One region of the Micromonospora sp. NPDC005087 genome, then DNA from elsewhere that is predicted to be linked to it. Evidence: riboswitches for the same ligand, from Rfam matches in the RefSeq annotation. Region 1 holds a riboswitch; the other holds the start of a gene.
What was found. A riboswitch is a leader RNA that binds a small molecule or an ion and turns the genes downstream of it on or off. The one in region 1 is predicted to bind cobalamin.

Region 1 (5,444 bases):
CACCTCCGGTGCCAGTGCGGGCGATCCGGCGGACTGGCGGTTGCAGGGCTCCAATGACGGCATCACCTGGAGCACCGTCGACTCCCGCAAGGGCGAGGCGTTCCGGTGGCGCAACCAGACCCGTCCGTTCACCATCGACAGGCCGGGACGGTACGCCCAGTTCCGTCTCGTCGTCACCAGGACCGCCGGCGCCGCGCAGGCCAACCTCGCCGAGATCGAGTTGCTCGCCGGAGGCGACCTCGAGATTGGTGGCGGCGACATCACGGTGACCGCCGCGGGCAGCGTGCACGCGACGTCCGGCGCACCCGTCTCGGTGCCACTGGCCTCCGTCACCGGGGGTACCGCCAGCGGCTACCGGGCCACGATCGACTGGGGTGACGGCTCACCGACCACCGAGGGCACCCTGACGTTGAGCTCGCGGGCCGTCTACAGCGTCAGCGGCTCGCACACGTACGCCACGCCGGGTCACCACCAGGCGAGCGTCACGGTGACCGACGGCACCGGCCAGGGCTCGGTCACGGTCGGCGTCGACGTGGCCTACGCGCCGAGCTCCGGCCTCACCGCGGCGTTCGACACCGTCTGCATCGGTGACGAGGGCGCCCTCGCGGCGAACTGCGACGCCAAGTCGTGGGCGTACTCGCGGGCCGCCCTGACTGCGGCCGGCGTGACCCAGGGCCAGCGGCACCAGGTGCCCGGAACGGACCTGCAGTTCACCTTGCCGGCGGTCCCGGCGGGGCAGCCGGACAACACCACCGGCAACGGCAGGACGGTCGTTCTCGACCTGCCGACCGACGCCCGGAGCATCTCGTTCATCGGCGCCGGCACGCAGGGCAACCAGAACAGCACCGGCACGGCGACGTTCAGCGACGGCAGCACGGCCAGCATCCCGATCCAGATGAGTGACTGGACGCTGGGCGGCAACGCCAACGGCACTCCGTCGTACGGCAACATCGTCGTCGCCAAGGCCGCGTACCGGTTGAGCGGCACGAGCCGGGACGGCGCGCAGCCGTTCCTGTTCGCCACCGCGCCGTACCAGATCCCGGCGGGCAAGACGCTCGTCTCGGTGACCCTGCCGACGCAGACCGGCGACCCCGGCTCGGCGGGCCGGATCCACGTGTTCGCCATCGCGAACGACGGCACTCCGGCCGCCGCGCTGGTGACCACCGCCCCGAGCGACCAGACGGCCAACGCCGGGCAGGTCCTCGCGGCCACGCTCGGCTCGGTGAGCGGCGGCGTTCCCGGCACGACGGGCTTCCACGCCCGGGTGCAGTGGGGCGACGGCACGGTTCCGGACGACGTCACGGTCGGCCCGGACGGCGCGTTGAGCGGACGGCACACCTATGCGCAGGAGGGCCCCTACACGGTGCACGTCACCGCATGGGACACGTCGTCGAGCAGCACCGCGACCTTCACGGTGACCGTGGCGCGGGGCGGACTCCAGCCGGCGATCGCGGTGTCGGCGTCGGCCACCGTGACCACCGGTGACGCGGTCACCGTCGACGGCAGCGGGTTCGCGGCCGGTGAGCAGGTGACCGTGACTCTCGGCACCAGTCCGGCGCGGACCGTCAAGGTCGCGGCGTCCGCGGCGGGAGCGGTACGCGCCTCCGTCGCGACGTCCGGTGACGCCGAGCCCGGCCGGTACTCCGTCACCGCCACCGGCGCGTCCTCCCGGACGCCGGCGACGGCCACCGTCCAGGTGACCGGTCAGCAGGAGAAGCCGACCTACGATCCGCAGGCGGCGCTGACGACCACCGCGGGACCGCACGGTACGTCGATCACGGTCGACGGCGCCGGGTTCGCTCCGAACGAGGCGGTCACGGTCAGCTTCGGTGACGGCCTCGCGGTCAGCACCGTGCGCGCGAATGGTGACGGTGTCATCGCCGGTGCGACGGTCAGCGTCCCCGGGGCGGCGAAGGCCGGCTCGACCGTGATCACGCTGGCGGGGGCCGAGTCGGTGACGCGGGTCGCGCTGCCCTTCACCGTCACGAACTGAGTCGGCGGTAGCGGTAACGCGCGGGGCGGGCCGGATCACGGCCCGCCCCGCGCGCAGCTAGCGTCGACCATGACCCCGCCCGGCGGGGGCGTCCGGGCCGGTGACCGTCGTCACTGACTCGACCGCCGACACGCCCATACCCGAGATGTGGGGTGTGACAACGGCGTCGTCCCTATATATGGTGTCGACGCAGCTGGTTCGGCCGCTCGTCTGCAGTGGTCGAGGCAAGAGGGAACCCGGTGGAATTCCGGGACTGCCCCGCAGCGGTGAGTGGGAACGACCGCCGTCATCAGCACTGGGCCGCCAAGCGGCCTGGGAAGCGACGGCCAGTAGGAGACCGGCGAGCCCGGTCGTGCCCACGAGTCCGAAGACCTGCCAGCGCGCCGTGCACCCGCACCCGGGTGGGCGGCGGCCCGACGCCGCGTGGGACGGCCGACGCCCCCTGACCCACGCCCGGCGTGGCGTCCGCCGGTGTCTGTCTCCTCGCGTCCGAGGGCCATCAGGTCTCGAACTCGCGAGGAGTGAGTGGTGACAGTCACCCAGGTGGTCCCGACCGGCGGCGACACCGACCTGCCGGGCCGGCGGCGGACGCAGATGCACGTCCGCAAGCGCGACGGCGCCAGCGAACCGGTGGACGTCAACAAGATCGTCCGCGCGGTCGAGCGGTGGACCGACGACCTGACCGACGTCGACCCGCTGCGGGTGGCGACCCGGACGATCAGCGGCCTCTACGACGGCGCGACGACCGCGGAGCTGGACCGGCTGTCCATCCAGACCGCGGCCGAGATGATCGGCGAGGAGCCGCAGTACTCGCGGCTGGCTGCCCGGCTGCTGGCCGGCTACGTCGACAAGGAGGTGCGCCGGCAGGGCGTCACCTCGTTCAGCACGGCGATCCGGATGGGCCATGCCGAGGGACTGATCGGAGACGAGACCGCCGCCTTCGTCGCCGCGCACGGCCGGACGCTCGACGACGCCGTCGACCCGGACGGCGACCTGCGGTTCGAGTACTTCGGCCTGCGCACGGTGTACGACCGGTACCTGCTTCGCCACCCGACCAGCCGGCTGGTGCTGGAGACGCCGCAGTACTGGCTGCTGCGGGTGGCCTGCGGGCTGTCCCGTACGCCGGACGAGGCGGTCGACTTCTACCGGCTGATGTCCAGCCTCGCCTACCTGCCCAGTTCGCCGACGCTGTTCAACTCCGGCACCCGGCACACCCAGATGTCCTCCTGCTACCTGGTCGACTCCCCGCGCGACGATTTGGACTCGATCTATCAGCGGTACGCGCAGGTCGCCAACCTGTCCAAGTTCGCCGGCGGCATCGGCATCGCGTACTCCCGGGTCCGGTCCCGGGGCGCGCTGATCCGCGGCACGAACGGGCAGTCCAACGGGATCGTGCCGTGGCTGCGCACGCTGGACGCGAGCGTCGCCGCGGTCAACCAGGGCGGGCGGCGCAAGGGCGCCGCGTGTGTCTACCTGGAGCCGTGGCACCCGGACATCGAGGAGTTCCTGCAACTGCGGGACAACACCGGCGAGGACGCCCGGCGCACCCACAACCTCAACCTGGCCAACTGGATCCCGGACGAGTTCATGCGCCGGGTCGAGGCCGACGAGGTGTGGTCGCTGTTCGACCCGAACGAGGTGCCGGAACTGCCCGACCTGTGGGGTGAGCGGTTCGACGTCGCGTACCGGGAGGCCGAGGCGCAGGGCCGCTACGTGCGGCAGGTCCCGGCGCGAGAGCTATACAGGAAGATGATGCGCACCCTGGCGCAGACCGGCAACGGGTGGATGACCTTCAAGGACGCCGCCAACCGGCTGTGCAACCAGACCGCCGAACCGGGCAACGTGGTGCACCTGTCCAACCTCTGCACCGAGATCGTCGAGGTGTCCAGCGACGCCGAGACCGCGGTGTGCAACCTCGGCTCGGTGAACCTGGCCGCTCACGTCACCGATGGCGTCATCGACTGGCAGCGGCTGCGCGCCACGGTCCGGACCGCGGTCACGTTCCTCGACCGGGTCATCGACATCAACTACTACCCGACCGCGCAGGCGGCGGCGAGCAACCCCCGCTGGCGGCCGGTCGGGCTCGGGCTGATGGGCCTGCAGGACGTGTTCTTCGCGCTGCGGTTGCCGTTCGACTCGCCAGCCGCGCGGGAGTTGTCCACCCGGGTCAGCGAGGAGTTGTACCTGACCGCCCTGGAGACCTCCGCCGATCTGGCGCGGCGCTTCGGCGCGCACCCGGCGTACGGGCAGACGCGGGCAGCGCGGGGGCAGTTGCAGCCCGACCTGTGGGGCGTTCAGGGGACGCAGACCGCGCGCTGGGCCGCGCTGCGGGAGCGGGTCGAGGCGTACGGGCTGCGCAACTCGCTGCTGGTGGCGGTCGCCCCGACCGCGACCATCGCCTCGATCGCCGGTTGTTACGAGTGCGTCGAGCCGCAGGTGTCCAACCTGTTCAAGCGCGAAACCCTGTCGGGGGAGTTCCTTCAGGTCAACACCGCTCTGGTACGCGAGCTGAAGGCCCGTGGCCTGTGGACCGAGCCGGTCCGGTCGGCGATCAAGCGCGCCGAGGGGTCGGTGCAGGACATCGCGGAGCTACCCGCCGCCGTGCGGGAGTTGTTCCGCACCGCGTGGGAGCTGCCGCAGCGGGCGCTGATTGACCTGGCCGCCGCTCGCGCGCCGTTCATCGACCAGTCGCAGTCGCTGAACCTGTTCCTGGCCTCGCCGACCATCGGCAAGCTCTCCTCGATGTACCTGTACGCCTGGAAGGCCGGGTTGAAGACGACCTACTACCTGCGGTCCCGCCCGGCCACCCGGATCCAGCAGGCCACCGTCGCACCCGCCACCGTCGCCCTCGGCGCACCCGTGGCGACCGACCCGGAGGCGCTGGCCTGCTCCCTGGAGAACCCTGAGTCGTGCGAGGCCTGCCAGTGACCGCCGCCGACACCACCGCCACCGACACGAGGACCACGCACATGCTGCTCGACCCCGGGATGGACCTCACCCTCCGCCCGATGCGCTACCCGCACTTCTTCGACCGGTTCCGCGACGCCATCCGCAACACCTGGACGGTCGAGGAGGTCGACCTGCACGCCGACCTCGCCGACCTCGACAAGCTCTCCCCCGCGGAGCGGCACCTGGTCAGCCGGCTGGTCGCGTTTTTCGCCACCGGCGACACCATCGTCGCCAACAACCTCGTGCTCAACCTCTACCAGCATGTCAACAGCCCGGAGGGTCGCCTCTACCTGTCCCGGCAGCTGTTCGAGGAGGCGGTGCACGTCCAGTTCTATCTGAACCTGCTCGACACGTACGTGCCCGACGAGAGCGAGCGGTTCGCCGCCTTCGCCGCCATCGAGAACATCCCCTCGATCCGCCGTAAGGCCGACTTCTGCTTCCGCTGGATCGACTCGCTGAGCGAACTCCGCGAGCTGCGCTCGCGCGAGGACCGGCGGAGGTT
Region 2 (5,444 bases), on a different contig from region 1:
GACACTACGAACTCGCCATCGACACCCCGCCCGCTCTGCGGGTCGCCGCCGCGTTCACCGAACTCGCCCAAGCGATCTGACCACGGGGGCCGACACGGGTTCAACGCGTCCACCGATCCGACAATGCAACAGCGCCAGTCCGACCATGACCGAGCCGTTGATCGGTTCGGGCGGTTAAGCCCTCGGCGATGCGCCCACGCCGCGTTGGCGGGAATGAGCAGCGCCACCAGAGTGGCGAGCACCGCGGCGCCGAACTGGACGGCGGTCGGACGGGACGGCGTTACGGGCATGGGGAGGCTCCGGTGAGGTGATTCTCCGAGTACCTGCTCGCCGACCCAACCGTCGGGCTGGCAGCCGGGCGGAATGGCGAAGACGGCGGACCCGATCGGGGTGGTCCATTCGTTGAGCAGGTCTCGGTCGGCCAGCCGACGTTGGATGGGCAGGAACTGTCGGGCGATGTCGGCCTGGTACGAGGCGAAGATCAATCCGCTGTCGGCGTGGCCTTCCGCCGTCGGAGCGCCGTCGTAGTTGTAGGGCCGGCGCAGGATGCTCTGCCGGTCGTCGGTGACGTGCGCGCGGGTGAGGTGGGAGAAGTCGGGGATGACGGTGAGCCCGTCGGGGCCGGTTGCGGCGAAGTCGGGTTCGTCGTGCTCGGCGGTGCCGGTGAGTGGGGCACCGGTGTCGAGGCGACGGCCGCTGGCGAGTTCCCGGTCGGCGCGGCCGAGCAGGTCCCAGGTCTCCAGGTTCATGCTGATCCGCCGTACGACCAGGGTGGTGCTGTCGCGCAGCCATGCGGGCCCGTCGGGTACCCAGACGGCGGTGTCCAATGGTGTCCCGGGTCGGGGATTGGCGGTGCCGTCGAGTTGGCCGAAGAGGTTGCGTTGGGTGCGGCCATCCGGCTCGACGCCGGGGCTGCGACGGAAGCCCTGCTGGACCCAGCGCACGGTGGCGAAGGGCCGGCTGTCCTTGATCAGGACGCGTTGGACGTGAGCGACCGTGATCGGGTCGTCGGCGCAGATCTGCAGCAGCAGGTCATCGCCGGACCAGGCCGGCTGGAGCCGGTCGATGCGAAACGAGGGCAGGTCGGCCACCGACGCCGGTCGCCGCTCGTCAACGCCGGCAGCCCGGTACAGCCCGGGCCCGAAACCGAAGGTCACGGTCAGCCGCGCGGGCAGTAGCCCGAGTTCGGCCTCGGTGTCAGCCAGCGCGGGCCGACCCTCGGTGAGGCGGGCGGCGTCGTCGGTCAACAGCCGCAGCAGACCCAACGCGGCCCGGTCGGTACCGGCGCGCAGGGTGAGCGCCATGAACGCCGCGTGCGCCTGCGGTTCGGTGGCGACGCCGGCCTGTCGGGGCCCGTGGAACGGCTCGACAGCGGCGCCGACAGCGGCGACCGGCGCAGGCCCGGACAGGTTGTCGTCCCGGCCTCGGGACTGTTCGTCGTGGATCGCGGTGGCACCGGCGAGTGCACCCCCGGCGGCGACGGCCCCGCCGGTGAGCAGGCCACGCCTGCTCACCGGCCGGGATGCCGGTTTTGGGATCATGACGCCGAGCTCATGCTCATCTCCGGCGTCGGGCTCGCCCCGTGGCCGGGCGCGTAGCTCTCCTGGGCGCCGGTGAACGGCTTGGCCACTGCGGAGAACGTCTGGGTCCTGCCGTCGGCGAAGGTGAGCGTGAAGGCCAGTTCGTCGCCGGCCCGCACCGGCTTCTTCACACTCATCAGCATCAGGTGGTCGCCGCCAGGCTCCGGCTGCTCTTCGCCTTGATGACGATGCCGCCTGGCTTGGCCTGCATGACCATCTTCCCGTCCTTCATGGTCATTTCGTGCAGCTCCATGGGCGAGACGTCGGTAGTGGCACCGGTGATGGTGACGTCGGTATCGGCGTCGTTGACCAGCGTGCCGAACGCCGCGGTCATGCCCTGGTCGGCGGGCTTCACCCACGGGTCGCGGACGCCGACCACACCTGCGGCGGCGGTCGCCGACGTCGACGGCGTCGGCGCGGCGGACGACGGGGTGTCCGCCGACCCGCAGCCGGCGAGACCGGTCGCCAGGAGTGCGGCAGCGAGAAGAGCGGCCGGGCGGCGACGCGGGCGGCGAGGGTCGTGCTGGGCATGAACTGTCCCTTCGATGACGGGTCTGGCGTCTGATTGGTCGGTTCTACCGCACGAAAAGTTCCAGAATCAGCCGTAATAAATGCTTATGACGGCGTCGTAGAGGATCAGCCGGACGGCTCAGGCCGCCCAGCGGTCCGCGGCCCGCGCGGAGCCCAGGTGGAGCGGGATCAGGCGCAACGTGGGCGCGGTGGGTTGCGGGGCGTCATCGACGTCCAGCCGCCAACCGGGCCGATCGGAACCTCCGCGCGCCGGTGGCCCATCGGGACGCAGGCGGGATCGCGACAACGCGACCACGATCGTGTACCCGGTGAGCAGGAAGCCGTGGCTGATCAGCCGCGTCGGGTCGACCCGGCCGGTCAGCAGGTCGTTGACCGACAGCAGCACCAGCGTGCCGACGAAAGCGCTCAGGGTGGGCAGCAGCCCCGTGGTGGGCGTGCGCCGCACCGCGACGAACAGGAAGCCCGCACCGATGGCGACGTTCCACGCCGCGGACTCATGCCACAGATGTCCCGACCCGATGGCACTGGCATGGTCGTGACCGCCGGACGGGCCTCTACCGATCTGCGCCAGGCCCAGCACCAGTTGCAGCGCGCCGACGAGTCCCAGCACGGCACGCAGGGTGAGGGCGAGTCGCTCCCGGAACCGCGTCAGGGAGGGTGCGGGTGACGGCAGTACGGCGAGGATGCTGTCGGTGAGGTCGCCCGCCGGGGCGCTGAGGGTAAGCCGGGACCGGCGGGTCACCGCCGCAGCCTGCTCGAACCAGCGTCGACAGCCCGCGCACCCACCCAGGTGGGCGTCGGCGTCGTCCTGCTCGGCGGACGTAGCCTTGCCATCCAACTGCGCCGACAACCCCTCACGCCACTGCTCGCACCCCATGTACCGGTAGTCGGCCGTCAGGGCTTCCTGGTTCCCGCGATGGTCCGCGACGTCGCGTCTGCGTCCCTGGTCACGCTGTCGTAGCCGTCAGGTGGCGGTGCCACCCCGCTTGCGCCGCGTGGACAGATCACCACCGTTGACTGCGGCGACGAGGTCTTCCCGGGCCCGGACCACCCGGGACCGGATGGTGCCGATCGGGCAGGCACAGACCTCGGCCGCCTCGGCATAGGGCAGGCCGAGAATCTGGGTGGCGACGAACGCCTCCCGGCGATCCGGTGCCAACGTGCGCAGGAGTTCGGTGAGCACGATCTCCCCGTCGAAGGTGCCGCCTTGTGCGTCCGGGGCGTCGTGCCACTGCGACAGCGGCACCGTACGCGGACGCGCCGTCGCGGCCCGCACATGGTCGACGGCGACCCGCCGGGCGATACCGAGCAGCCACGTCTGGGCGGACGAGCGCGCGGCGAACGACGGCAGCGACCGCATCGCGCGGAGGTACGTCTCCTGCGCCAGGTCGTCCGCCTCGCCGGGTGAGATCAGCGCGGCGAGGAAACGCCGGACCTGCTGCTGCGTGGCGCGGATGAACCGAGCTGCCGCGTCCTGGTCGCCCCGACCCGCCGCGAGGGCCCACGCGGTAATTTCGTCACCATCCGTCACCTGGTACCTCCGTGTCCGGTGCCGCCGGCGTCAAGGGCTACGACATCCCGGCCAAACAATACGACGGGTTGTAGTAGGTGGCGGCGTACGCGCCAGGTACGTGGTGGTCGACGCCCAGGACGAGGGCAGTTGCGTGCGGTCAAAGAAGACGACGAATTTGAATATCTTCATCATGTGGATGACGACGCCCGCTCTGCCTCGCGGTCGCGTTGGCTGGGCTGCGTCGCGGACCCGCTATGCTCCTGACGGCGCTGGTTCGCCCGGTCGTGACTGGCTGGGCGTCGTAAGAGGGAACCTGGTGTGAGTCCGGGACTGCCCCGCAGCGGTGAGTGGGAACGACCGCCGTCATCAGCACTGGGCCAGAGGCCTGGGAAGCGACGGCCAGTAGGAGACCGGCGCAGCCGGCCATGCCCGCGAGTCCGAAGACCTGCCCGTGCCGCGTACACAACCGTGTGCGCTGCCGTCGGCCTCGCGGGTGGGCTGAGCGGGTGACGTGCCGCGCGCGCTGTGCGTGGGTGCGTGCTCGTCAGCGTGTGTCCGCGTTCCGACGGTGTGGTTTCCCGAGGGACGGACTACCGCTGTGCACGACACCGCCACGATCGCCGGCCGAGCGCCGTCGGCCTCACACCTGACCCTGTCGCAGATCATGGATCAGCACCACACCAACCTCATGGGTACGGTGCACGGTGGCCGGATCCTCAACCTCATCGACTCCGTCGCCGGGGTGGTCGCCGCCCGCCATTCCGACGGACCGGCCGTCACCGCCGCCATCGACGAGACCGCGTTTCTCCGGGCGGTCCGGGTTGGCGACGTGGTCCATGTGGACGCTCGCATCACGTGGGCCGGGCGCAGCTCGATGGAGGTTGCGGTCAAGGTGACCGCTGACCGGTGGGACCGGGCGGTGCCGCCCACCGACGTGGCCACCGCGCACCTGGTGATGGTCGCCATCGATGACAACGGCCAGCCGCGTACGGTGCCGCCGCTCCTGCCGGAAACCGATGGTGACCGGCGCCGGTACCGAGAGGCGGAGATCCGCCGGGAGCACCGGTTGACCCTGCGGCGGGCGCTGCTTGACGGCGCCGGGGAGGGCTGAGACGTGCTCGGCCTCTCCGTGCCGGCGCTGGCCGGCTACCTGGCCGCGATCGTCGTCCTCATGGTGACTCCCGGCCCGGACATGATGTTCGTGCTGGCCAACGCCACCCGCTACGGCACTCGCGCCGGGGTGGTGGCCGCGCTCGGCGTCGCCGCGGGGGAGGCGGTGCACGTGGCGGCAGTCGTCTTCGGTCTCGCCGCGGTGATCTCAGCCTCGCCGGTGCTGTTCACGGCAATCCGCTGGCTTGGCGCGGCATACCTGATCATCCTCGCGGTGCAGGCCCTGCGTGGCGCCGGCACTTCGGCTTCCGGTGCGTCGCAGCCGGGTGGTCGTGCCGGGCGCGCCTTCCTGCGTGGACTGGTCACCAACCTGCTCAACCCCAAGATGATTTTGTTCAGCGTGGCGTTCCTGCCCCAGTTCGTCGATCCGGCGGCGGGCAACACCACCGCCCAGCTGGTGCTCCTTGGCGCGCTGTTCGTCACGGTGCAGCTCACCGTCGACATCGCCTTGGGCGCGGGCGCCGGGCGACTCGCCGGCCGGCTCGCCGACGGCCGCTGGTCGCGGCGGATCAACCGAGTCTGCGCGGTCGCGTTCGTCGCGCTCGGACTACGACTGGCGGTCGGCTCGTAGCGGCGGCAGCGATGCGGCCGGCGGATTCGGCTCGTCCCCCCCGGGGTCGCCGTCGGACGATGTCATCGGGCAGCAGCAC

Region 2: linked by a shared signal. The riboswitch ahead of ACFYPS_RS34135 (acyl-CoA thioesterase) and the one ahead of ACFYPS_RS22015 (ribonucleoside-diphosphate reductase subunit alpha) in region 1 are both predicted to bind cobalamin.

What each region holds. Positions count from the first base shown of each region.
Region 1 covers NZ_JBIALB010000009.1:208,899-214,342, forward strand. Annotated here, with positions in the region: gene ACFYPS_RS22010 (GH92 family glycosyl hydrolase) at 1-1,993, shown strand, start outside; cobalamin riboswitch at 2,171-2,388, shown strand; gene ACFYPS_RS22015 (ribonucleoside-diphosphate reductase subunit alpha) at 2,588-4,921, shown strand; gene ACFYPS_RS22020 (ribonucleotide-diphosphate reductase subunit beta) at 4,963-5,444, shown strand, end outside.
Region 2 covers NZ_JBIALB010000032.1:14,356-19,799, reverse strand. Annotated here, with positions in the region: partial or broken gene ACFYPS_RS34160 (IS6 family transposase) at 1-80, shown strand, start outside; partial or broken gene ACFYPS_RS34155 (Dyp-type peroxidase) at 315-1,541, opposite strand; partial or broken gene ACFYPS_RS34150 (copper chaperone PCu(A)C) at 1,538-2,127, opposite strand; gene ACFYPS_RS34145 (zf-HC2 domain-containing protein) at 2,230-2,988, opposite strand; gene ACFYPS_RS34140 (sigma-70 family RNA polymerase sigma factor) at 3,076-3,642, opposite strand; cobalamin riboswitch at 3,878-4,092, shown strand; gene ACFYPS_RS34135 (acyl-CoA thioesterase) at 4,289-4,735, shown strand; gene ACFYPS_RS34130 (LysE family translocator) at 4,739-5,365, shown strand; gene ACFYPS_RS34125 (DUF2306 domain-containing protein) at 5,428-5,444, opposite strand, start outside.